Regions from separate parts of the Amycolatopsis orientalis genome, predicted to be linked through region 2. Evidence: predicted binding sites of a transcription regulator. Region 2 holds the regulator's gene; the other holds the start of a gene.

Region 1 (11,148 bases), 1.0 Mb from region 2:
CCGAACGCCGTGACACCGGCGCCGATCACGGCCGCGCGCAGGAAATTCCGTCGCTTCACTCGTGCCTCCAAGAAACCGCTGATGTGGTGGTGCGGGAAGGAGCGGATCGGAGGTTACGGGTGGAAGGGGGCCGGTAGGTGAATTCCCGACATACTTCGGCGGCGGACCGCGAGCCGGTCCGCCGCCGGAGCAAGATGCGTTACGCCGCCTGGGCGACCGGGGTGGACGCCGGGGTCAGCGCGAGGTCCAGCACGTCGCGGACGTTCGCCACGGCGTGGACGTCCAGCTGTGCCAGCACTTCGGCCGGGACGTCGTCGAGATCCGGCTCGTTGCGCTGCGGGATGATCACCGTCTTCATCCCGGCCCGGTGCGCGGCCAGCAGCTTCTGCTTGACCCCGCCGATGGGCAGCACGCGCCCGGTCAGCGACACCTCACCGGTCATCGCGACGTCCGATTTCACGACCCGGCCCGAAAGCAGGGACGCCAGCGCGGTCGTCATCGTGATCCCCGCGCTCGGCCCGTCCTTGGGCACCGCGCCCGCCGGGACGTGCACGTGGATGCCGCGTTCCTTCAGGTCGCCGACCGGCAGTTCCAGTTCGGCGCCGTGCGAGCGCAGGTACGACAGCGCGATCTGCACCGACTCCTTCATCACCTCGCCCAGCTGGCCGGTCAGCTGCAGCCCGGTCGCGCCGGACTCCGGATCCGCCAGCGACGCCTCGATGTAGAGGACGTCACCACCGGCGCCGGTCACCGCCAGCCCGGTCGCCACTCCCGGGGTCGACGTCCGCTGGGTCGACGCGGGCAGCGACGACTCCGGCAGGTGCCTCGGGCGGCCGAGGTAGGTCTCGAGCCCGTCGGCGTCGATGGTCAGCGGCAGCTCGACCTCGTCCAGCGCGACCTTGGTCGCCACCTTCCGCAGCACCTTCGCGATGGTCCGGTTCGCGTTGCGCACCCCGGCTTCCCGCGTGTACTCGGCGGCGATGCGGCTGAAGGCGTCGTCGGTCAGCTTGACGTCTTCCTTGCCGAGACCGGCGCGGTCCAGCTCGCGGGGGAGCAGGTGGTCGCGGGCGATGGTGACCTTCTCGTGCTCGGTGTAGCCGTCGAGGGTGACCAGCTCCATCCGGTCCAGCAGCGGGCCGGGGATGGTTTCGAGCGCGTTCGCCGTCGCGAGGAACACGACGTCGGAGAGGTCGAGTTCGACCTCCAGGTAGTGGTCGCGGAACGTGTGGTTCTGCTCCGGGTCCAGCACCTCCAGCAGGGCGGCCGTCGGGTCGCCGCGGTAGTCGGCGCCGACCTTGTCGATCTCGTCGAGCAGCACGACCGGGTTCATCGAGCCCGCTTCCTTGATGGCGCGGACGATCCGGCCGGGCAGCGCGCCGACGTAGGTGCGGCGGTGCCCGCGGATCTCGGCCTCGTCCCGGATGCCGCCGAGCGCGACGCGGACGAACTTGCGGCCCATCGCCTTCGCCACGGACTCGCCGAGCGAGGTCTTGCCGACCCCGGGAGGACCGGCGAGCGCGAGCACCGCACCCGAACGGCGGCCGCCGACCGGGCCGAGACCGGACTCCGCTCGGCGCTTGCGCACGGCCAGGTACTCGATGATGCGTTCCTTCACGTCGTCGAGACCAGCGTGGTCGGCGTCGAGGATTTCCCGCGCGGCGGCGATGTCGTGGACGTCGGTGGTGCGCTCGTTCCACGGCAGTTCGAGGACGGTGTCCAGCCAGGTGCGGATCCAGCCGCCCTCGGGGGACTGGTCCGACGTCCGCTCCAATTTGTCCACTTCGGACAGTGCGGCTTTCTTGACGGCGTCCGGCAGTTCGGCGGCCTCGACCCTGGCGCGGTAGTCGTCGTCGTTCGCGGTGCCGTCGAGTTCGCCCAGCTCCTTGCGGATCGCTTCGAGCTGGCGGCGCAGCAGGAACTCCTTCTGCTGCTTCTCCATGCCCTCCTGGACGTCCTTGCGGATGGTGTCGGTGACCTCGAGTTCCGCCAGCTGCTCGCGGCTCCATTCGAGCGCTTTTTCGAGCCTGGTCGAAACGTCGAGCGTGGAGAGCAGTTCGAGCTTCTGCTCGGTGCTCAGGTACGACGAGTTGCCCGCGAGGTCGGCGAGCGCGGACGGATCCTCGACCTCCTGCACGGCGTCGATCATCTGCCAGCCGCCGCGCTGCTGGAGGATCGCGATGACGACGCTCTTGTACTCGGACGCGAGCTTCGCGGAGTTGTCGTCGGTGGTCTCGGCGGCGACCTCGGCGTGGACCCAGCGCGCGGCGCCGGGGCCGTCGGCGATGCGGCCGACGACGGCGCGGCGGGTGCCGCGCAGCAGCACGGCGGTCTTGCCGCCGGGGACGCGGCCGATGCGCTCGACGGTCGCGATGGTGCCGAGTTCGGCGTACTCGCCGTGGACGCGGGGGACGATCAGCACCTCGGCCTTGGCCGTGGCGCTGGAGCGGATCCCCGGGAAGGACGCCTGGGCAGGCGTGTTGGCCTGGGCGGACTCCACCGCGGCCCGCGTCTCCGTGTCGGCGAGGTCGAGCGGGACGATCATGCCCGGCAGCACGACGTCGTCATCGAGCGGGAGGACGGGCAGGAGGCGGTTGTCGGTCATCTGTGCACTCCTCGGTTAGTTGAGTCTGCCTAGCTCAACTCTCCGGTCGACCCGTTTGTTTCCTTTCCGCGTTCGCCGTCAGCGATCATCCACCCCTCCTACCTCTGCTCCCCAACGCGGCGCAGTTAGCCCGCTAAAGGCGACGTGACGGGGGCAGAGATCGGAGGGCTACGGAGCCACCGGGCGCATCCTGTGGGTGCCCCCGGACACAGGGCGCCCCGAAAATGACCCCAGGGGCTGCCGGGTGCCCACTCCTCCGATGTCTGCGCCCCAACGCGGCACGGTTAGCCCGCTAAAGGCGACGCGACCAGGGCAGAGGTCGGACGTCAGGGGTGCGTGGCGACCCCGCACCAGGCGAACGGGCGGGCACCTTCCTCGTCCCGCCGGAGTTCGCGGACGGGCCGCCAGTCGGGCAGGTGCACGATGCCGGGTTCCAGCAGCGGCCAGTCCCCGAAGAGGGGCTCGATCTCTTCGCGGTCCCGCATCCACACGGGGTTGCTCGTCTTCCGGTACTGCTCGACCATCCACTGGAGCCCGTCGGCGTCCTCGCCGGTCTGGCCACCGAAGCTCATATGCGACAGCCCCAGCCAGCTCCCCGGCGCCAGCGCGTTCCGGTAGGTCGCGACCAGCGCGGGCGGATCGTCGTGCGGTCCGGCGAAATGCAGCACCGCCATCAGCATCAGGCACATCGGCTGGTCGAAATCGATCAGCCGCCGCGTCTCCGGATGCCCGAGGACGTCCTTCGGCCGCCGCATGTCCGCCTGGATGATCCCGGCCCAGTCGGTCGCCTCGTGCCGTTCGAGGATCAGTTCCGCGTGCGCCACCGCCACCGGCTCGTAGTCGACGTACACGACCTTCGCCGTATCGCCCGGCTCCAGTTCCTCCTGGACGATCTCGTGCACGTTCCCGGCCGTCGGGACACCGGAGCCCAGATCGATGAACTGCCGGATCCCCGCCGCCAGCGCCGCACGCACGACGCGGTTCATGAACTCACGGTTGTGCCGCGCCCCCGGTTTGACCCATCGCCACTGTCGTTCCAGCTTGCGGGCGAACTCGCGATCGACAGCCCAGTTGTGGGTCCCGCCGAGATACCAGTCGTAGATCCTCGCCGCGGACGGCTTTTCGGTGTCGACCCCGGTCGGCGCCACCGGTGCCGTGTCATCGTCGCTGGTCACCATGAACCCCCTGATCCTCGAAAGATCAGCGTATCGGGATCAGTACACCGCCGGCCGCCGCTGCCAGTAGGTCCAGAGCGGCCGGTAACCCTGCGCGTACCAGAACGGCGTCGAGCGCGGATTGGCCAGCGCGTGGTGCAGCAGCACGGCTTCCGTCCCGCATTCGTCGAAGACCTGGTGCGCGTGCGCGGCGAGCGCGGACCCGACTCCGCTCGATCGCGCCTGCTCGGCCACCGCCAGCGACGACAGATAGCCGACCCGGTCGGCCGCGACCCGGTCGCCGATCCACGAGGTCTCGTCGGGGAACTGCACCCGGACCATCCCGAGCGGACGCCCGTACAGCTCCGCGATCCACAACGTCGGGTTTTCCCGGCCCAGCTGTTTCGACAGATCCGCGGTGATCGCTTCCTTCGCGCCTTCGCGCAAAGTGACAGATCCGAACTGCGCGTCATATCGCTGCAATTCCAGCTCGAGCCCGACGGCGGTTTCGAGATCATCCGCTTCGGCGGGCCGGATGTGCACTCCGGGCGTCGCGGGCGGCCCCGTCACGGCCAGCCGGTCGGCCGGGCGGACCGCGATCACCAGCACCGGCGCGAATCCGCGGCGCAGCAATTCGGCCGAGCCCGGCGAATCGCGGCTGGGCCGTACCACGGTCGCCGCCGTCTCGACATCCCCAGGTGGGGCGACCGCCTTCAGATGTTCATCCCATCGGGTGAGTAATGCGTCGAGGGCCGCTTCCGGGCGAGGTCCGGTGAGCCGGGCCTCGAGGCGATGTTCGACGAGGGCCCGCCACGGAGAGTCAACAGAATCGGGGCCCGCTTCGGTGCGTACCGACAATCCGGCGGCGGCCGAGTCGCCGGCTGTAGCGGAGAGTGACACGGAACCCTCGACAGGCTCCAGTGCAGGCATTTCCGGGAGCAGAGCGTCCACAGTGGCGAGCCGCTCGGCGTGCCCGGCAGCGATCGCGTGGCTATTCATAGGGCTATTCAAGCCCCTACTGACGGGTCCGCGGGGAACTTCACGAGATTGGCCGCGCCGTGGCCCCAGGTGACTTCCGGTAGTCGGAAGGAACGCGAATAACGCTCCCATTTCACCCCTTGGTCCACGCAGGTCAGCGCGACGCGCCCATTGTTAACCCTGGGGTGATCTCATACTGTCTCGAATGGGACTTGGGTACGCCCTCCGGGGTACTGTATTGCCCTCGTCCCCGAGGTCGCGGTAGGACAAGACCGGTTGGGCAGCCGGGAAGGAAGGTCGGATGCCGGACACGAACGGCAGGCCCGGGAGCGCCGCACAGGCGGCACCGGGCAAGGGAGGGGCCGTTACGGAGGCTCGTACCGACGAGCGACGATTCCGCGTCTACACCTTCGCAGTACTCACCATGGGCATCGCCGCCGCGGCCGCGGTCAGCCTCTGGCTGGACTTCGAGGCCTCCGACGATCTGCTGTGGATCGGGCCCATCCTCGCGCTCGCCTTCCTGCTCGCCGAACAACTCGGGATCAACGTCGACGTCCGCAGCGGTATCTCGTGGACGATCTCGTTCACCGAGATCCCGCTGGTCATCGGTTTCTTCGTCGCCCCCTTCGAAGTCGTCCTCGCCGCGCATCTCGCGGCGGGCATCGGAACCTTGCTGGCCCGCAAGGTCGCTGGCCGCGTCCTCTACAACGCCGGCGCCTTCCTCCTGGAGATCACCGGCGCGTTCGCCGTGGCAGGACTGGTGAAACAGGCCTCCGGCGCGCACAGCATGACGTGGATCGCCGCGCTGGCAGGCACTTTGACCGCGCCGCTGGTCAGCACGCTGCTCGCGCTCGCCGCCGTCCGTGTACTGCGCCGCCGCATGCGCGTCAGCACCGCGATCCGGCTGACCGGCCGCATCCTCGTCGTCGGCTTCGTCAACGCTTCGGTCGGTCTTTCCGGTTATTTGGTCATTTCCGGTACCCCGAAGGCCTGGCCGCTCGTGCTGGCCGTCTTCCTCGGACTCACCGCGTTGTACTGGGCGTACTCCGATCTCCTCCGCGAACAGCGCGACATGGAAGCGCTATCCGACGTGAGCCTGATGGTCGCGCGTTCCGGTCAGCAGGCCGCCGCGCGGCCGGCCGGGCGGACCGACGAACTCGTCGGCGGGGTGGACGTCCGCGAGTGGGCGACCATCGCCGAACGCATCAAGGACCAGCTGGCCGCCGGCCGCGTCGTGCTCAGACTGCGGCTGGAACCCAAGGACACCATGCGCATGGTCGTCGCGGGCGACGAACTCCCGCCCGTGGACCCGGCCGCCGACGACCCGCTGTTGCGCCTGCCCGGCGCGCACGTCCGGCATTTCCGGATCACCGAAGCCAATCCCGACGTCCGTTCCGCGTTGCTCGACCGCGGCGCGCAGGAGGCGCTGGTCGTCCCCCTGCGCAGCGCCAACCAGCTTCTCGGCGTCGTCGAAGCGCACGACAGGCTGTCCCGCTGGCGTGGTTTCGGCAAGTACGACGTCCAGCTCCTGGGCACGATGGCCAGCCACCTCGCGACGTCGCTGGACAACCGGCGCCTGCTCGCGACCCTGCGCCACGACGCCTATCACGATCCGCTGACCGGTCTGCTCAACCGGCCGGGCTTCCGCCAGGTCGCCAAGGAACCGTTGCGGGAACAGGTCGACGCCGTCGTGCTCCGGGTCGATCTGGACGTTTTCTCCACCGTCAGCGACGCGCTCGGCTATGTGTGGGCCGATCGGATGGTCATCGCCGCCGGCCGCCGCATCCGCGACGCGCTCGGCCCCGACGTCCCGCTCGCCAGGCTCGAAGGCGCGTCCTTCGCGGCACTCCTCGTCGGCTGCGCGCCGGAACGCGCTCAGGCCGCCGCGGAACTGCTCCGCGCGGAACTCGTCGCCCCGTATCCGGTGGACCGGCTTTCCGTCGAGGCCAACGCGATGATCGGCTACGCGACCTCCTCCGCGGACGACGACGACCAGGTCGACGTCGACGGCCTCCTGCAGCGCGCCGACGTCGCCGTCCGCGCGACCAAGGGCGGTGAAGAGGTCCGCGGCTACATGGCCAGCATGGGCCAGATCTTCATGCGCCGGTTCCAGATGGTCACCCAGTTCCGGCAGTCGCTCGAAGAAGGCCAGCTGAGCGTCCACTACCAGCCCAAGATCACCCTGCCGAACCGGCAGATCCAGGGCGTCGAGGCGCTGGTGCGCTGGGTGCATCCGGAGTTCGGCAGGCTCGGCCCGGACGAGTTCGTCCCCGCGATCGAAGCGGCAGGCCTCATCGGCGTCCTGACGTCCTTCGTGCTCGAAGAATCGTTGAAGCGCGTGCGGAAGTGGCTCGACGAAGGCCTGCGCATCTCCGCCGCGGTGAACCTGTCGGTGCGGAACCTGGCCGACGAGGACTTCCCGACGAAGGTCGCGCGCGAACTGGACCGCTTCGGCATCCCGCCCGAGCTGCTCACCTTCGAGCTGACCGAATCCGGTGTGATGTCCGACCCACAGAAGGCGCTGCCGATCCTGCGGGAACTGCACTCGCTGGGCATCGTGCTCGCCGTGGACGACTTCGGCACCGGCTACTCGTCGCTGGCCTACCTGCGGCAGCTCCCGGTCGATCAGGTCAAGATCGACAAGAGTTTCGTCCTCGGCATGGGCACCGACCTCGGCGACCTCGCCGTCGTGCGCTCCATCGTCGAACTGGGCCACTCGCTCGGCCTCACGGTCGTCGCCGAGGGTGTCGAGGAGGACGTCGCGCGGGATCAGCTGGAAGCGATGGGATGTGACGTGGCACAGGGCTACCTCATCTCGCGGCCGCTGCCGGAGGACCGTCTGGAGGCGTGGCTGCAGGCGCGCACGGCGCGTTCGCCCGGCCGCCACTCCGAGACCGTCCTGACCCTGCTGACCTGAGGTTTTGCGGTAAGAGGACCCCCCTGAACTCCGGGTCTTCCGGCGTTGGTAATCTTTCCAAGTCCTCGCGAGAGGCCAGGCCCCTTTAGCTCAGTCGGCAGAGCGTCTCCATGGTAAGGAGAAGGTCTACGGTTCGATTCCGTAAAGGGGCTCGCGACCTCAGCCGCGTCACGCAAGCGTGTCGCGGCTTGGAGCATGTAAGGGCGGTGTAGCTCAGTTGGCAGAGCAAGCGGCTCATAATCGCTGTGTCGCCGGTTCAAGTCCGGCCACCGCTACGCGGTAACCCTGGGTGTCCCAGGCCTAGTAGAGAAGGAAATGCTGTGGCTGCCACTGACGTGCGACCGAAGATCACGCTCGCGTGTGAGGAGTGCAAGCACCGCAACTACATCACCAAGAAGAACCGGCGCAACAACCCGGATCGCCTGGAGATGAAGAAGTTCTGCCCGAACTGCGGTACGCACCGGACTCACAAAGAGACCCGCTGAGCGTCTGGCGGTTCTACAAGTCTCACCCGAAGCCGTCCTGGTCACACCAGGGCGGCTTCGGGCATTTCCGGGTTCTGTAGCCTGCTCGGGTGGCCTTGGACCAGTCGTTCACCGGGCGGGTGTACCCGCCGACCAGTACCTATGAAGTGAGTCGCGAGAAGATCCGGGAGTTCGCCGACGCGCTCGGCGACACGAACCCGCTCTACCGCGACACCGAAGCGGCGAAGGCGGCCGGATACCCCGACGTCATCGCGCCGCCGACGTTCCTCACGATCATCAACCTCGCCTCGATCAACGCGATCGTCACCGACCCCGAGCTGGGGCTCGACTATTCGCGGATGGTCCACGGCGATCAGCGGTTCACCTACGTGCGGCCGGTGCACGCGGGCGACGTCCTGTCGCTCACCACGCATATCGACAACATCATGGCCCGCGCCGGGAACGACTTCATCAACCTGCGCGCCGAGATCGCCGGCGCCGACGGTGGCCCGATCGCCACCACGCACGCGCAGCTCGTGGTCCGAGGGGAGGGCGCGTGAGCACTTTCACCGCCGGAGAAGAACTGGCGCCGCTGACCGTCGACGTCACCAGGGACCAGCTGGTGCGGTATGCCGGCGCCTCGCTGGACTTCAACCCCATCCACTGGAACGAGGCCTTCGCCAAGGAGGTCGGCCTGCCGGACGTCATCGCGCACGGCATGCTGACGATGGCGCTCGGCGCGCGGCTCGTCACCGACTGGCTCGGCGACCCCGGGCGCCTCGTCGACTACTTCGCGCGCTTCACGCGTCCCGTGGTCGTGCCGAACGACGGTGCGGCGACGATCGAGTTCACCGGGAAGGTCGCCGTGGTTAACGACGACGGCACGGCGCGGATCGACATCACCGCCAAGTTCGACGGCAAGGCCGTCCTGGGGAAGGCTCAAGCGGTCGTCCGGGCCTGACCAAAACGACAGCAAGGGACCTTTGCTATCGCTCGCTTAGCATGCCTAAGTAAGCGACAGCAAAGGTCCCTTGCTCTCTTTGCCCAGGTCAGCGAGCTATCAGCCCGCGCGAACCGGCTCGCGTAGAGGCGCGAAGCGCCCTTCGCGAGCTTAAGAAAGGCTGCTTCGCGGGCGAAGGAGCCCTCAGCCGCCCCGGCCGAGAAGAAGCGTTAAGCGACCTTAAGTAGCTTCTCGATGACCTCCGCCATTCCTGCCTCACCCCGAGCGTTCGGATGCAGCGGCGCCGCGGGCACCGCGGGTGAGGGCCCCTCGACCCACCTCCGGTTCGCGGCGCTGCACATGTCGCGCCCCTTGCTCGCTGTCGACATGTCGGCGAAGCCCGCTTCGTGGCTCTTCGCCGTCTCCTTCAGCACCGTGTTCAGTCGCGCCAGCGAGCCGCGGAAGTAGACGACATCCCCGGAACCGACCGGCAGGACCGGCCAGCAGCCGTTGTCGTCGTCGGGAAGCACCGTCGGGTACCCCACGACCACGATGCGCGCTTCGGGCGCCTTCGCGCGGATCTGGTCCAGGATTCCGCCGAGCCGGTCCGCCGCGGCGGTGATCCGCTCGACGAGCTGGTCGCGTCCGCCCGCGGTCAACTGGGTCTTGCAGGGCGAAGCGGTCTGGTGCTGCGTCGCGCATTGGTTCGCGAAACCGGCGAAGCCCACGTCGTTGCCGCCGATCCCGACGGTCACCAAGGTCGTGTCCCCGTCGATCGCGTCGATTTGCGGAGCGTTGGTGCCGTCGCGGGTCTTCTGCTCGCCGGTGAGATGTTCGGTCGTGGCGCCGCCGCAGCTGACATCGACGAACTCGGCCGGACGCAGCTTCGCGGCGAGCAGGTTCGGGTAGTTGTTGTCCGAGCGGTCGCAGCCGGCGGGCGTGCCCACGGGCCGTCCGGTGCCAGGCGACGCCGTGTAAGAATCACCGAGAGCGACATATCGGCCGGTGCCCGCCGAGGTGGTGACCCCCGCTGGTGTGACCGATGTGCCGCGCTCCCACAGGTGGTAGGCGATCCCCAGGACGGAAAGCACGATCACCAGGAACAGACAACCGCCGCCAGTTCTCCGCTGCGTCACCCATTCGTTGTACGCGACCATGGTCACCTTTGTCACCGGTCGACTGAGACATGGATCACCCGTGGGGAACGAGGGCACGCAGTTCGGCGGCGAGTTCCAGGGCGTGGGTGACGTCGCGCGCGAGGTAGTGCGGATCGACGAAGGCCTCGGCGATCCCGGTTTCGGCGGCCGCGTCCAAGTCCTCGGCGACCTTCTTGAGGTCGGTGCCGGGTTTCGGGTTGATCCGCAGCACCCGCCGCAGCGCACCCGGGTCGCGGCCCGCCTTCTCGGCCGCGTTCGTCACGGTCTCCCACATCTTCGCCAGATACGGCGCGGGCAGTCCGGCGGGCAGCCAGCCGTCCGCGCGACGGCCGACGCGCTCCAACGCCGCCGCCGAAAGCCCGCCCAGCAACACCGGCGGCCGCGGGCTCTGGACCGGCCGCAGACCCACCTTCGACGCGGGAATCCGCCAGCGGTCGCCCTCGTGCTCGACCGGGTCACCGGTCCAGAACTCCCGGAGGACGTCGAGAAGCTCCTCCAGCTGCTTGCCGCGCCCCTTCCAGGGCGTGCCGGTCGCGGTGTACTCGTCACGAAGCCAGCCCGTCCCCAGCCCGACGTCCAGGCGGCCTCCGCTCACCTGATCCAGCGAAGTGAGCGCCCGGGCGAGCAGCACGGCCGGATACACCGTTCCGGTGAGTGTGCTCGTCCCCAGCCGGACCTTCTTCGTGACGCTCGCGGCCACCGTCAGCAGGATCAGCGGATCGGCGAAGGTGACGAATTCGGGCGGATACGGCTGTTCCGGCGTGCCGCCGGGATAGAAGTCCGACGGCGAAACCGGTGCCAGCACGCGATCTCCGACCCACAAGGACGCGTAGCCGAGTTCTTCGGCGGCCGTCGCGAAACCGGCGACGGCGTCCATCTTCGCGAGGGGGCCGTACTGCGGAAGAGCGATTCCCAGGCGCATCGCGGTCACCGTGC
Region 2 (11,148 bases):
ACCAGGCCGAGACGCTCGTCTACCAGACCGAGAAGTTCGTCAAGGACAACGAGGACAAGCTGCCCGACGAGCTCAAGGGCAAGGTGAAGACCGCGATCGACGAGGCCAACGAGGCGCTCAAGGGCACCGACTCGGCGAAGATCCGTGAGTCCATCGAGAAGCTGAACACCGCTTCGCAGGAACTCGGCACCGCGCTCTACGCCAACGCGGCCGGGAACGCCGCCGACGGTGCCGCCGCCGGTGAAGGCGCCACCGGTGCCGGTGCCGGTGCCGGTTCGCAGGCCAAGGCCGACGACGTGGTCGACGCCGAGATCGTCGAAGAGGACGAGAAGGACAAGAAGTGACCGAACGCTACGACGAAACCGAGGGCCGGGGCCCGGACGAACCGGTGGTCGTGCGGGACCGTCGGCGGATCGATCCGCTGACCGGTGAGGTCCGCCAGGCCGCCCCGGCGTCCGAGCCCCAGGACGGCCCGAAGCACGCCGCTCCGACCGAGGAGCCCGCGGCGCCCGAAGCGGCGCACGCGGGCCCCGGCCTCGGGGACTCCATTGTGGACGATTCGGTATCGGTGGCCACCGGTCTGGAGAAGGAGCTGGCGGAACGCACCGCGGACCTTCAGCGGCTCCAGGCGGAGTACGCCAACTACCGCAAGCGGGTCGACCGTGACCGCGAGCAGGTCGTCGCCGGCGCGAAGGCGTCGGTCGTCGGCGACCTGCTCCCGCTGCTCGACGACCTCGAGCGTGCGGAGCAGCACGGCGATCTGACGGGTGCCTTCAAGGCGGTCGGCGAGAAGCTGGTCGCCAGCCTGCAGCGGTCGGGACTCGAGCCGTTCGGCGCCGAGGGCGAAGCCTTCGACCCGAGCGTGCACGAAGCCGTCCAGCACAGCACCTCGCCGGACGTCGCGGGCCCGACGGTCACCACGGTCATGCGCCGCGGTTACCGCTTCGGCGAGCGCGTGCTCCGTGCCGCGCTGGTCGGGGTCACCGATCACGAACCGGGTGCGGCCCCCGCGGCCGCCCCCGCACCGGAGGCGCAGGCCACCCCGGTGGACCCGCCCGTCGGCGGCGAACTGCCGCTCGAGGGCGAACTTTTCGATGAGAACAACCGCTGATCGGCGAAACGGCGTGAAAGGAGGAGACGTTCGGTGAGTGCACGAGAATGGATCGGTAAGGACTTCTACCGTGAGCTGGGCGTCTCCTCCGATGCCACCCCGGACGAGATCAAGAAGGCCTATCGCAAGCTGGCCAAGGAGAACCACCCCGACGCCAACGCGGGCAACGCGGAGGCGGAGAAGAAGTTCAAGGCGGTCTCCGAGGCCTACGGCGTGCTTTCCGATACGTCCAAGCGCAAGGAGTACGACGAGGCCCGGCGTCTCTTCGGCTCCGGCGGTCCCGGCGGCTTCGGCTTCCCGGGTGGCGGCGGTGGCGCCGGCGGCTTCGACGTCGGCGACATCTTCGGCCAGGCCGGTCAGCAGCAGGGCGGCTTCGGCGGGCTCGGCGACATCCTCGGCGGCCTCTTCGGCCGTCGCGGCGCCGCCGGTGCCACGGCGAACCGGCCGCAGCGCGGCACGGACGTGGAGACCGACGTCCGGATCGACTTCACCGAGGCGGTCAAGGGCGCGACCCTGCCGCTGCGGCTGTCGAGCCCGGCGACGTGTTCCACCTGCGGCGGGAACGGCGCGAAACCGGGGACTTCCCCGCGGACGTGTTCGACCTGTCAGGGCAGCGGGCTGGTCAGCCGGAGCCAGGGCGCGTTCGCGTTCTCCGAGCCGTGCCGCGACTGCCGCGGCCGCGGCTCGATCATCGACGAGCCCTGCCCGGAATGCGCGGGCGAGGGCGTCAGCACCCGCACCCGCACGCTGACCGTGCGGATCCCGCCGGGCGTCGCCGACGACCAGCGGATCCGGCTCGCCGGCCAGGGTGAACCGGGCCGCGGGGGCGCGCAGCCGGGCGATCTGTACGTCCGCGTGCACGTCGCACCGCATCCGATCTTCGGGCGGCAGAACCTCGACCTGACGATCACCGTGCCGGTGTCGTTCACGGAACTGGCCCTCGGCGGCACGATCACCGTGCCGACCCTCGAAGGCAAGGTTTCGCTGAAGGTGCCGCAGGGCACGGCGAGTGGTCGCGTACTTCGCGTGCGCGGCAAGGGAATCGCGAAACGGGACGGCGCGCAGGGCGATCTGCTGGTCACCCTGCAGGCGGCCATTCCGTCCAAATTGGACGACAAGGCCCGTGAGGCCCTGGAGGCCTACGCGGACGCCATGGCCGAACACGACCCGCGACCGGAGATCACCGAACTTCTCGAAGGCAGGTGAGCAGGATGTTCGGCGGGCTGCCGCACGGTGCGGACGAAGACACCCCGGTGTTCGTCATCTCGGTGGCGGCGCAGCTTTCCGGCCTGCACGCGCAGACCCTCCGGTCCTACGACCGGCAGGGTCTCGTGTCGCCGGGCCGGACCTCCGGTGGCGGACGGCGCTACTCCATGCGGGACATCGCGTTGCTGCGCGAAGTGCAGCGACTGTCCCAAGAGGACGGTGTCAACCTCGCGGGCATCAAGCGGATCATCGAGCTGGAGAACCAGGTCGACGCGCTGCGGGACCGGATCGCCGAACTGACCGAGGAACTCGCGGCCGCGTACACCGCCGCCGAACAGACGGCCGCGGCCGTGCACGCCTCCTACCGCAAGGACCTCGTGCCCCTGCGGCAGCAGACCGCGCTGGTGGTCTGGAAGCCCAAACCACGCCTCCGCTGACCTCGCGAGAGTGTCATAAGGGGTCCCCATGGGACGAAATTTGTCCTATGGGGACCCCTCATGACACCACCACGGGAGGGGCTACTGGCCAGGGACCAGGGTCCGCAGCTGCTGGACCTCACCGGTGCGTGAGTCCATGATCCGCTGAGCCAGCGCCTTCGATTCCGGGTTCTTGCCGTCCTTCAGCTCGGTCCGCGCGAGCGCGACGCCGTTGTGCTGGTGCGCGACGAGGATGTCCACGAAGTCCAGGGTGAACTCCTTGCCGTCCTTTTTGGACAGCGCTTCGAGCAGACCCTTGTCCGTGAGCCCGTCGCCACCGTGGTGGTGATGCGCGTGCGGATCCATCGAGCCCGTCTCGGGTTTACCCCAGGACTTCAGCCAGTTCCGCATGTCGGAGCTCTCGGTCTGCTGCGTCGCCTCGATGGCGGCGGAGAGGTCCTTCAGCGGCTGTAGCTGCCCCTGTTTCGTGTGCACCAGCTTGACGATCTCGATGCCCTGACTGTTGTGGGCGATCATCATCTGCAGGAACATCACGTCGGCGTCGTTGTACTCCGCGGACGCCGGGGCGCCCGCCGCCGATTGGGGGACCGGGGAGAGCGGGGCACCGGCGGTGGTGGGTGAGCCATCACCGGTCCCGCAGCCCGCGAGGGCCACGAGACCGGCGACGAGAACGAGGGCGAGCTTCACTGACGCGTCCACAACGCCGGGGTGTTCGGCGGTTCCCAGCCCTGGATCGCGGTATGCGCCAGCTGGCAGCGGTAGCTCGCGCCGCCGTAGGTCACCGTGTCGCCGACCGCGTAGGCCGTCCCGGCCGCCCAGGTGCCGCCCGCGGGCGGAGTGCTGGTGGTGGGCGTGGTGGTGCTGGTCGGGGGATTCGACGTGGTGGGCGGGTTGCTGGTGGTGGGCGGGTTGCCGCCGCCGATCTGCAGGTCGATGCAGCTGTAGAAGGCCATCGGCGTATCCGCGATGTTCCAGATGGCCAGCACCTTCTGGCGGCCGCTGAAACCACTCAGGTTCACCGTGTGCGACGTCGGGTCCTTCGGCGCGGAGTTGTTGCCGCTGATGTCGGCGATCTTGGTGCCGCCGATGTAGTACTCGTAGTTCGTGGTCCGGTGGTAGGCGGTGAACTTCCAGTTGAAGGTCACGCTGTTGCCGACCGACGCGGCGGGCCACGACTTCGATTCGTCGTTGAGCTGCGCGAACTGCGGAAGTCCGCCGTTGCAGCTGCGGAGCCCCTTGGGGCCTTCGACGCTCTGCGGTTCGTAGACGATGCTGCCGCATCCGGACACCTTGCCCTGAGCGCAGTTCGCCTGACGGCTGGGCGGCGAAAGCACGTAGCCGTGCGCGCTGGCCACCTGCGGGATGGCCACGATGGCGATCGGGGCGAGAACCGCACCGGCGGCGGCTGCCATGAGCTTACGTTTGACGGTCATGCCGGCTCCTGGGATGGAACGACGGTGTTCCCGTGAGGGGGAGCAATGTGGTCTAGACCATAAATCCGTCGGTGACCAGCGGTCAATGATTCACCGGCCTACTGGTGCGTTGAGCCCAGGTGGAACAGCCGATCGGCCTAATACGAACGGTTCGCCGGCTCAGTCCAGGGTGAAGGGGTCGTACTTGATGCGCGCCAGGTCCGTCCCGCCGGCGAGCAGTTTCGCGATCGTCGCGCGGATCATCGACGGCGACCCGGCGACGTAGACGTCGCGCTCCTTCCAGTCGCCGCGCTGCGTGACCGCCATGGCCAGCGTGCCGCGGTCGCCTCCGGCGATGGTCCCTTCCTCGGTCACCGGGGTCACCGTGAGCCAAGGGCAGGTGACGGTCAGCCCGCGGAGGTCGTCGAGGGCGTACAGGTCTTCCGGCTTCCGGCCGCCGAAGAACAGGTGCACCGGCGGGTTGTGCCGCCAGCGCGACATGTCGTCGATCAGCGCGAGCAGCGGGGCGACCCCGGTACCGCCGCCGATCATCAGCAGGGGACGGCTTTCCGTGTGGAGGACCGAAAGCGCGCCGAGCGACGGGCCGAGGCGCCAGACGTCGCCGACCCGGGTGTGGTGGACGATCGCGCGCGAGACCCAGCCGCCGCGCACGGCGTGCACGTGGAACTCGATCGTCCCGTCGTCGTGCGGCGCGTTCGCGGGCGAGAAGTACCGCCACATCCGGGGCCGCTGCGGGACCTCGACGCTGACGTAGCCACCGGCCCGGTACGGGAGCGGCTGATCGGTGCGCACCCTGATGACGGCGACGTCGCGGGAGACCCGGCGGTGTTCGATCACCGTCGCCTTCCACCACGCCGGCCCGATCTCCTTGCCCGCGGCCTCACGCATGCTCTTGGAAATGACGCCGTACGCGGTGACCCAGGCGTCTTCGACCTCGGGCGTCCAGTCGTCCTTCAAGAACCGTTTCAGCGCGGCGATCAGTGCGACGCCGACGGCGTCGTAATGGCGGCCGAGGACGTCGAACTTCCGGTGATCCCGGCCGAGCTGGCCGAGGAATGTGGTCAGTTCATCGGGCCGGTCGACCATCTGTACGACGTAGACGAGGGCGCGCAGCAATCGGTTTCTCTGGGTGGCCATGTTGATCGGGAACAATGCCCTGGCATCCGGCGAAACCGAGAAGAGCACCCCGTAGAAGTACTGGGAAAGCTCCTCGGCTTTGGCTTCGACGGCGGCGAAACTCTCCCGGATGAGTTTGGCCATCTGGACCGTCTTGTCCGCCGCGGGTGCTTCGATCAAGGGCGGGACGGGAACCGGCGGCGAAGATCTCGACGAACCCGGTGATTGTTCGTACTTCACTGTTTCGGCAGTCATGGGTGAACGATTTTCTCCAGTTGGATCGGGCATATTCTCCAGACCCGATGTCATCGTGCTCGTGTTCCCCCGAAGGTTCTCGACTGTATGCCCGACCGTCGTAAAAGGATCCAAGAATCGTTGTTTCCCGCTCGAACGGAGCAAACGGTATACGCGCCGTAAACCTCGTCTGTCGCACGGTAAAGGTGATCATGCGACGCGGATTTCATTGTCCACCAGTGCTTTTCGCCAGGCCGACACGAAAACGTGATCCGCCGATCGGGTGGTGCTTCTCCGTGATTACCGAGTAGCGTAACGATACGCGGCTGTCCGCTGATCTCTATTGTGGAATCGCATTCGCGCGGCGGGAAAGGCTGTTAGTCGATGGTGAAGGGGTCGTACGCGATCTGGTCGAGCGCGCTGCCGGCGACCAGCATCCTGGACACCGTCGCCCGGATCATCGTGGGCGAGCCGGATACGAGGATGCGGTGGCCGGGCCAGGATCCGTACTTGGTAACGGCTTCCGCGAGCGTGCCCTGTTCGCAGCCGGGGGCTTCCTCACCGCGTTCGACCACCGGGGTGACGGTGAGCCACGGGTTCGTGGCGGCGAGGGCGCGCAACTCGTCGAGGTCGTAAAGGTCCTCACGCGACGGTCCACCGTAGAACAGCCAGACCTTCGGGTTCTCGCCCCACTGCGCGAGGTCGTCCAAAATGGCGCGCAGCGGCGCGATACCGGTACCGCCCGCGATCATCAGCACGTCGCGGCCGTCGGTCCGGTCGACCGAAAGCCTGCCGAGCGGCGGGCCGAGCCGCCAGACGTCGCCCGGCTGCGTGTGGCTCACGATGGCGCGGGACACCCAGCCGCCGTCGACGGCGCGCACGTGGAACTCGATGCCGCCGTCCTCACGCGGCGCGTTCGCCGGGGAGAGGTAGCGCCAGAGCCTCGGCCGCTGCGGCACTTCGACGCTCATGTACTGACCCGGCTGGTACGGCACCGGGAACTCGGGCTGGACGCGGACCAGGGCGAGGTCCCAGGTGAGCCGCCGGTGCTCCAGCACGGTGGCCGACCACGACGCCGGGTTCACGTCGGCCGCGGCGGCCTCCTGCATCGCGCGGGCGACGATGGTGAACGCCTCCGCCCAGGCCCGCTCGACCTCCGGTGTCCAGTCCGGACCGAGATGGTTCTTGAGAGAGGCGAGCAGTGCCGTGCCGACGGCTTCGTAATGCCGGGGGATGACGCCGAACTTGCGGTGGTCGCGGCCGAGCTGGGTCAGGAACGGCACCAGATCGTCCGGCCGGTCGACCATCTGGACGATGTGGACCAGCGCGCGCACCAGCCTGCCGCGCTGGACCTCCATGTTGATCGGGAAGAAGTCCCGGGTGGCAGGCGCGAGGGTGAACAGCATCCCGTAGAAGAACTGGGAGATCTCCGGGATGAACGGCTCCGACTTCGCCCAGGTGTCCCGGATGAGCCGCACCATCGCGGTGACCGCGGGCGGGGCTTCCCTCGGCGCCGAGGACCGGGGAACCGGGCTGACCGCGTCGGCTGTCACGGGCTGGGAGTCGCTGATCGGGTAGTGCATACCGGAAGGGGGATCCGCTGATTCACGAAAGGGTGACCACTGGAGAAGAATTCACGGATCATTCACCTCTCCGGTCAGTGGCTGTCCGCCGGTCTGGCTGCTTCCGGCTCGTCCGCGAGACTAGCTGCCGCGAGCCCTTTTGCCCGCATCGTTGCTCCGGACGGGTGTACTGGAATCCGGGCGGCAGTGGGCGATCTCACGAGGTAAATAGTTGCCTTACGCAAGCGTCGCCGAATAAAGTTGTATCGTACAAGTACCGAGGAGGCATCGATGAGCTCCGCCGACGACGCCAGGGTCGACCTGATGCGCGAGTTGAAGGCCGCCTCCCAGTTGCAGCACGCCTGGATCATGCAGGCGTGGCAGGACGACCCCGGTCTGCATCCGGCCGCCGCGATGCTGCTGTCCGACCTGGCGAAGCACGGCGAAGCGCGCCCGTCTGAACTGGCCAAACGGCGCTTTGTGGACCTTTCGGTGGTGAGCCGCCAGCTTTCCCAGCTGTCCGCGGCCGGGATGATCGACCGGCGTCCCGCGCCCGAGGACGGCCGCGCGTCGATCATCAGCCTCTCCGAGCGGGGGCGCGCGGAACTGGACCGCAGGCGGGCGGGATACCTGGACTTCATGGAGCGTGCGCTCGGTGACTGGACCGAGGAGAAGGTCGTCGACCTGACGACGCGGCTGGCCGAGATGAACAAGGACATCCGCGCCGTCCTGTCCGTGCGGACATGCGAGGTCTGACACCGCTCGTACCTACCCGCCGGTCTTGACTGAACGGACCCTTTCGTAGCGCTGTCCCCCCGGTAACGTCGGTGTTCGTGCGGAGCCGGGTCGCGTTGCTGGTCGCCTTGGGAATCGACAACTTCGGCTCGGGACTCTTCCTCCCGCTGGGCCTCGTCTTCGTCATCCGGGTGGTCGGTCTGCCCCTCGCTCAAGCGGGGGCGGCGGTCACTCTCGGTGCACTCGCCGGTCTGCTGGTCCCGGCGCTCGCGGGGCGGCTCGTCGATCTGTTCGGCCCCCGCACCGTGATGATCTGCTCCCATCTCCTGCAGGCCGCCGGGGCGGGCGCGTTCCTGCCGGCCGCCGGGTTCGCCGGGGTCGTCGGCGCTTCGGTCATGCTCGCGGCCGGACAGCAGCTGTTCTACAGCTCGCAGTTCTCGCTCATCGCCGACGTCGCGGGCGAAGGCCCGAAGGACCGGCCGTTCGCCGAAGCCGCGATGGTGCGCTCCGCGGGCTTCGGGCTGGGCGGGCTCGCGGCGGGTGGGCTGCTGGTCTGGATAGGACGCGAGGGCCTGTACGTCGCCGTGATCGTCGACGTCTTCACGTTCGTCGTCGCCGCGGCCATCCTCTCGACCCTGGTCCCGCCGGTCCCGCGGCAGGCGCGCCGGCTCTCCGGCCCCGCCGGGGTCTGGCGGAACCGCCCCTATCTCGCGCTGATCGTGTTCAGCGGGCTCTTCGCGCTCACCATGGACTTCTTCCTCATCGGGATGCCGGTGTACGTCTTCAACACGCTGCAGGGGCCTCGGTGGCTGCCCGGCGCGATCATCGCGCTGCTCACCGTCGTCACCAGTTTGGGTGGTGTCGTCGCGTTGCGGGTCACCCGCGGGATGACCCGGATCGCCGCGATGCGCGCGGGCTCGGCGTTGTTCGCGGTGTGGTGCCTGGCGTGCTTCGGTGTGGTGTTCGTGCCGAAGGTCTTCCAGCCGGTGTACCTGCTCGGCGCGACCCTCGTGCTGGCCGCGGGCGATCTCGCCTTCGGGCCGCGGTCCGGGGCGCTGGCCGAAGCGGCGGCGCCGCCGGAGGCGCGGGGACGGTATCTGGCGGCCTTCCAATACGCCTTCACCCTCGCCGCGGTGATCGCGCCGACCATCGTCGCGCTGTTCTCCGTGGCAGTCTGGATCCCGTGGGTGCTCGTGGCCGCGTGCGCCTGCGCGGCCGTCGTCGGCCTCGGCCGGGTGGGCCCCCGCCTGCCCGCGGAGGCCGTCTCGCCGACCGGAGGATGACGAATTCAGGGTTGAGCGGAACAGACTCAACTTTTCTGACGTTGTAGGAGTCGAGAAGAACTTCGCAGGACCTAGTACGAGGTGAGGGATGGACGCTTTCAACCCGACCACGAAGACCCAGCAGGCGATCTCGTCGGCGGCGCAGGCGGCCACGATGGCCGGCAATCCGCACGTCGCTGCCGCGCATCTGCTCGGCGCCCTGCTGGCGCAGGGTGAGGGGCTCACCGCGCCGCTGCTGACCGCGGTCGGGGCCGACCCCGAGCAGGTGCACAAGGAGCTGGAGCCGCTGATCGCGGCACTGCCGTCGGCGACCGGCGCCACCGTGTCGAGCCCGCAGTTCGACACGCACGCGGTCAAGGCGCTGACGCACGCGCAGAAGCTCGCGACCGAACTCGGCGACGAGTACGTCTCGACGGAGCATCTCCTCGTCGGCCTCGCCACCGAAGGCGGCCCGGTGGCCGACCTGCTCAAACGGCACGGCGCCACCCCCGACGCGCTGCGTGACGCGTTCGCCAAGGTCCGCGGCTCCGCGCGGATCACCAGCCCGGATCCGGAAAGCACGTTCAAGGCGCTGGAGAAGTACGGCGTCGACCTGACCGAACGGGCCCGCGCGGGCGAGCTGGACCCGGTGATCGGCCGCGACACCGAGATCCGCCGCGTGGTGCAGGTGCTCTCGCGCCGGACGAAGAACAACCCGGTGCTGATCGGCGAGCCCGGCGTCGGCAAGACCGCCATCGTCGAGGGGCTCGCCCAGCGCATCATCGCCGGAGACGTGCCCGAGTCCCTGCGCGGCAAGCGGGTCGTGGCGCTGGACCTCGGTTCGATGGTCGCGGGCGCCAAGTTCCGCGGCGAGTTCGAAGAGCGGCTGAAGGCCGTGCTCAAGGAGATCACCGACTCCGCGGGCGAGGTCGTCACCTTCATCGACGAACTGCACACCATCGTCGGCGCCGGCGCGACCGGCGAGGGCGCGATGGACGCGGGCAACATGATCAAGCCGATGCTCGCCCGCGGTGAGCTGCGGATGGTCGGCGCGACCACGCTCGACGAGTACCGCCAGCACATCGAGAAGGACGCCGCGCTGGAGCGGCGTTTCCAGCAGGTGCTGGTCGGCGAACCGTCCACAGAGGACACGATCGGCATCCTGCGCGGGCTCAAGGAGCGGTACGAGGTGCACCACGGGGTGCGCATCACCGACGCCGCGCTGGTCGCCGCCGCGACGCTGTCCGACCGCTACATCACCGCCCGGTTCCTGCCGGACAAGGCGATCGACCTGGTCGACGAGGCCGCGTCGAAGCTCCGGATGGAGATCGACTCGCGGCCGGTCGAGATCGACGAGGTCGAGCGTGCCGTGCGCCGGATGGAGATCGAGGAGATGGCTCTGTCCAAAGAGGACGACGCCGCCTCCAAGGAACGGCTCGCCGTGCTGCGCTCGGAACTGGCCGAGAAGCGGGAGACGCTGACGGCGCTGACAGCGCGCTGGCAGAACGAGAAGGGCTCGATCGAGCGCGTCCGCGAACTCAAGGGGCAGCTGGAGCAGCTGCGCGGCGAGTCCGAACGCGCCGAACGCGACGGCGACCTCGGCAAGGCCGCCGAACTCCGCTACGGCCGGATTCCCGCGCTGGAGAAGGAGTTCGAGGCCGCGACGGCCGCCAGCGAGGTCAGCCAGCAGAACGTCATGCTGAAGGAGGAGGTCGGCGCGGACGACGTCGCGGACGTGGTCAGCGCGTGGACCGGCATCCCGGCGGGACGGCTGCTGGAAGGCGAGACGGGCAAGCTGCTCCGGATGGAGGAGGAGCTCGGCAAGCGGGTCGTCGGGCAGAAGGAAGCCGTGCAGGTCGTCTCGGACGCGGTGCGCCGCACCCGGGCGGGCGTCGCGGACCCCGACCGGCCGACCGGTTCGTTCCTGTTCCTCGGCCCCACCGGTGTCGGCAAGACCGAGCTGGCGAAGGCGCTGGCGGAGTTCCTGTTCGACGACGAGCGCGCGATGCTGCGGATCGACATGAGCGAGTACGCCGAGAAGCATTCGGTGGC

The links. The regulator HspR, encoded in region 2, represses chaperone genes until heat shock. The targets are predictions, from matches to a motif close to ANNTTGAGTNNNNNNNACTCAANNT.
Region 1: the regulator HspR is predicted to act here: its motif matches at 2,619-2,643, upstream of lon (endopeptidase La).

The regions. Positions count from the first base shown of each region.
Region 1 covers NZ_CP016174.1:8,719,283-8,730,430, reverse strand. The annotation lists gene SD37_RS38145 (alkaline phosphatase PhoX) at 1-59, opposite strand, end outside; gene lon (endopeptidase La) at 200-2,602, opposite strand; gene SD37_RS38135 (SAM-dependent methyltransferase) at 2,929-3,780, opposite strand; gene SD37_RS38130 (GNAT family N-acetyltransferase) at 3,817-4,755, opposite strand; gene SD37_RS38125 (putative bifunctional diguanylate cyclase/phosphodiesterase) at 5,036-7,651, shown strand; tRNA gene SD37_RS38120 (tRNA-Thr) at 7,731-7,803, shown strand; tRNA gene SD37_RS38115 (tRNA-Met) at 7,854-7,926, shown strand; gene rpmG (50S ribosomal protein L33) at 7,972-8,136, shown strand; gene SD37_RS38105 (MaoC family dehydratase N-terminal domain-containing protein) at 8,226-8,675, shown strand; gene SD37_RS38100 (MaoC family dehydratase) at 8,672-9,076, shown strand; gene SD37_RS38095 (SGNH/GDSL hydrolase family protein) at 9,286-10,218, opposite strand; gene SD37_RS38090 (TIGR03619 family F420-dependent LLM class oxidoreductase) at 10,247-11,143, opposite strand; gene SD37_RS38085 (pyridoxal phosphate-dependent aminotransferase) at 11,140-11,148, opposite strand, start outside.
Region 2 covers NZ_CP016174.1:235,975-247,122, forward strand. The annotation lists gene dnaK (molecular chaperone DnaK) at 1-344, shown strand, start outside; gene grpE (nucleotide exchange factor GrpE) at 341-1,111, shown strand; gene dnaJ (molecular chaperone DnaJ) at 1,145-2,317, shown strand; gene SD37_RS01130 (heat shock protein transcriptional repressor HspR) at 2,323-2,754, shown strand; gene SD37_RS01135 (DUF305 domain-containing protein) at 2,836-3,441, opposite strand; gene SD37_RS01140 (lytic polysaccharide monooxygenase) at 3,438-4,187, opposite strand; gene SD37_RS01145 (FAD-binding oxidoreductase) at 4,347-5,447, opposite strand; gene SD37_RS42440 (hypothetical protein) at 5,434-5,808, shown strand; gene SD37_RS01150 (globin domain-containing protein) at 5,915-7,018, opposite strand; gene SD37_RS01155 (MarR family winged helix-turn-helix transcriptional regulator) at 7,391-7,855, shown strand; gene SD37_RS01160 (MFS transporter) at 7,933-9,117, shown strand; gene clpB (ATP-dependent chaperone ClpB) at 9,206-11,148, shown strand, end outside.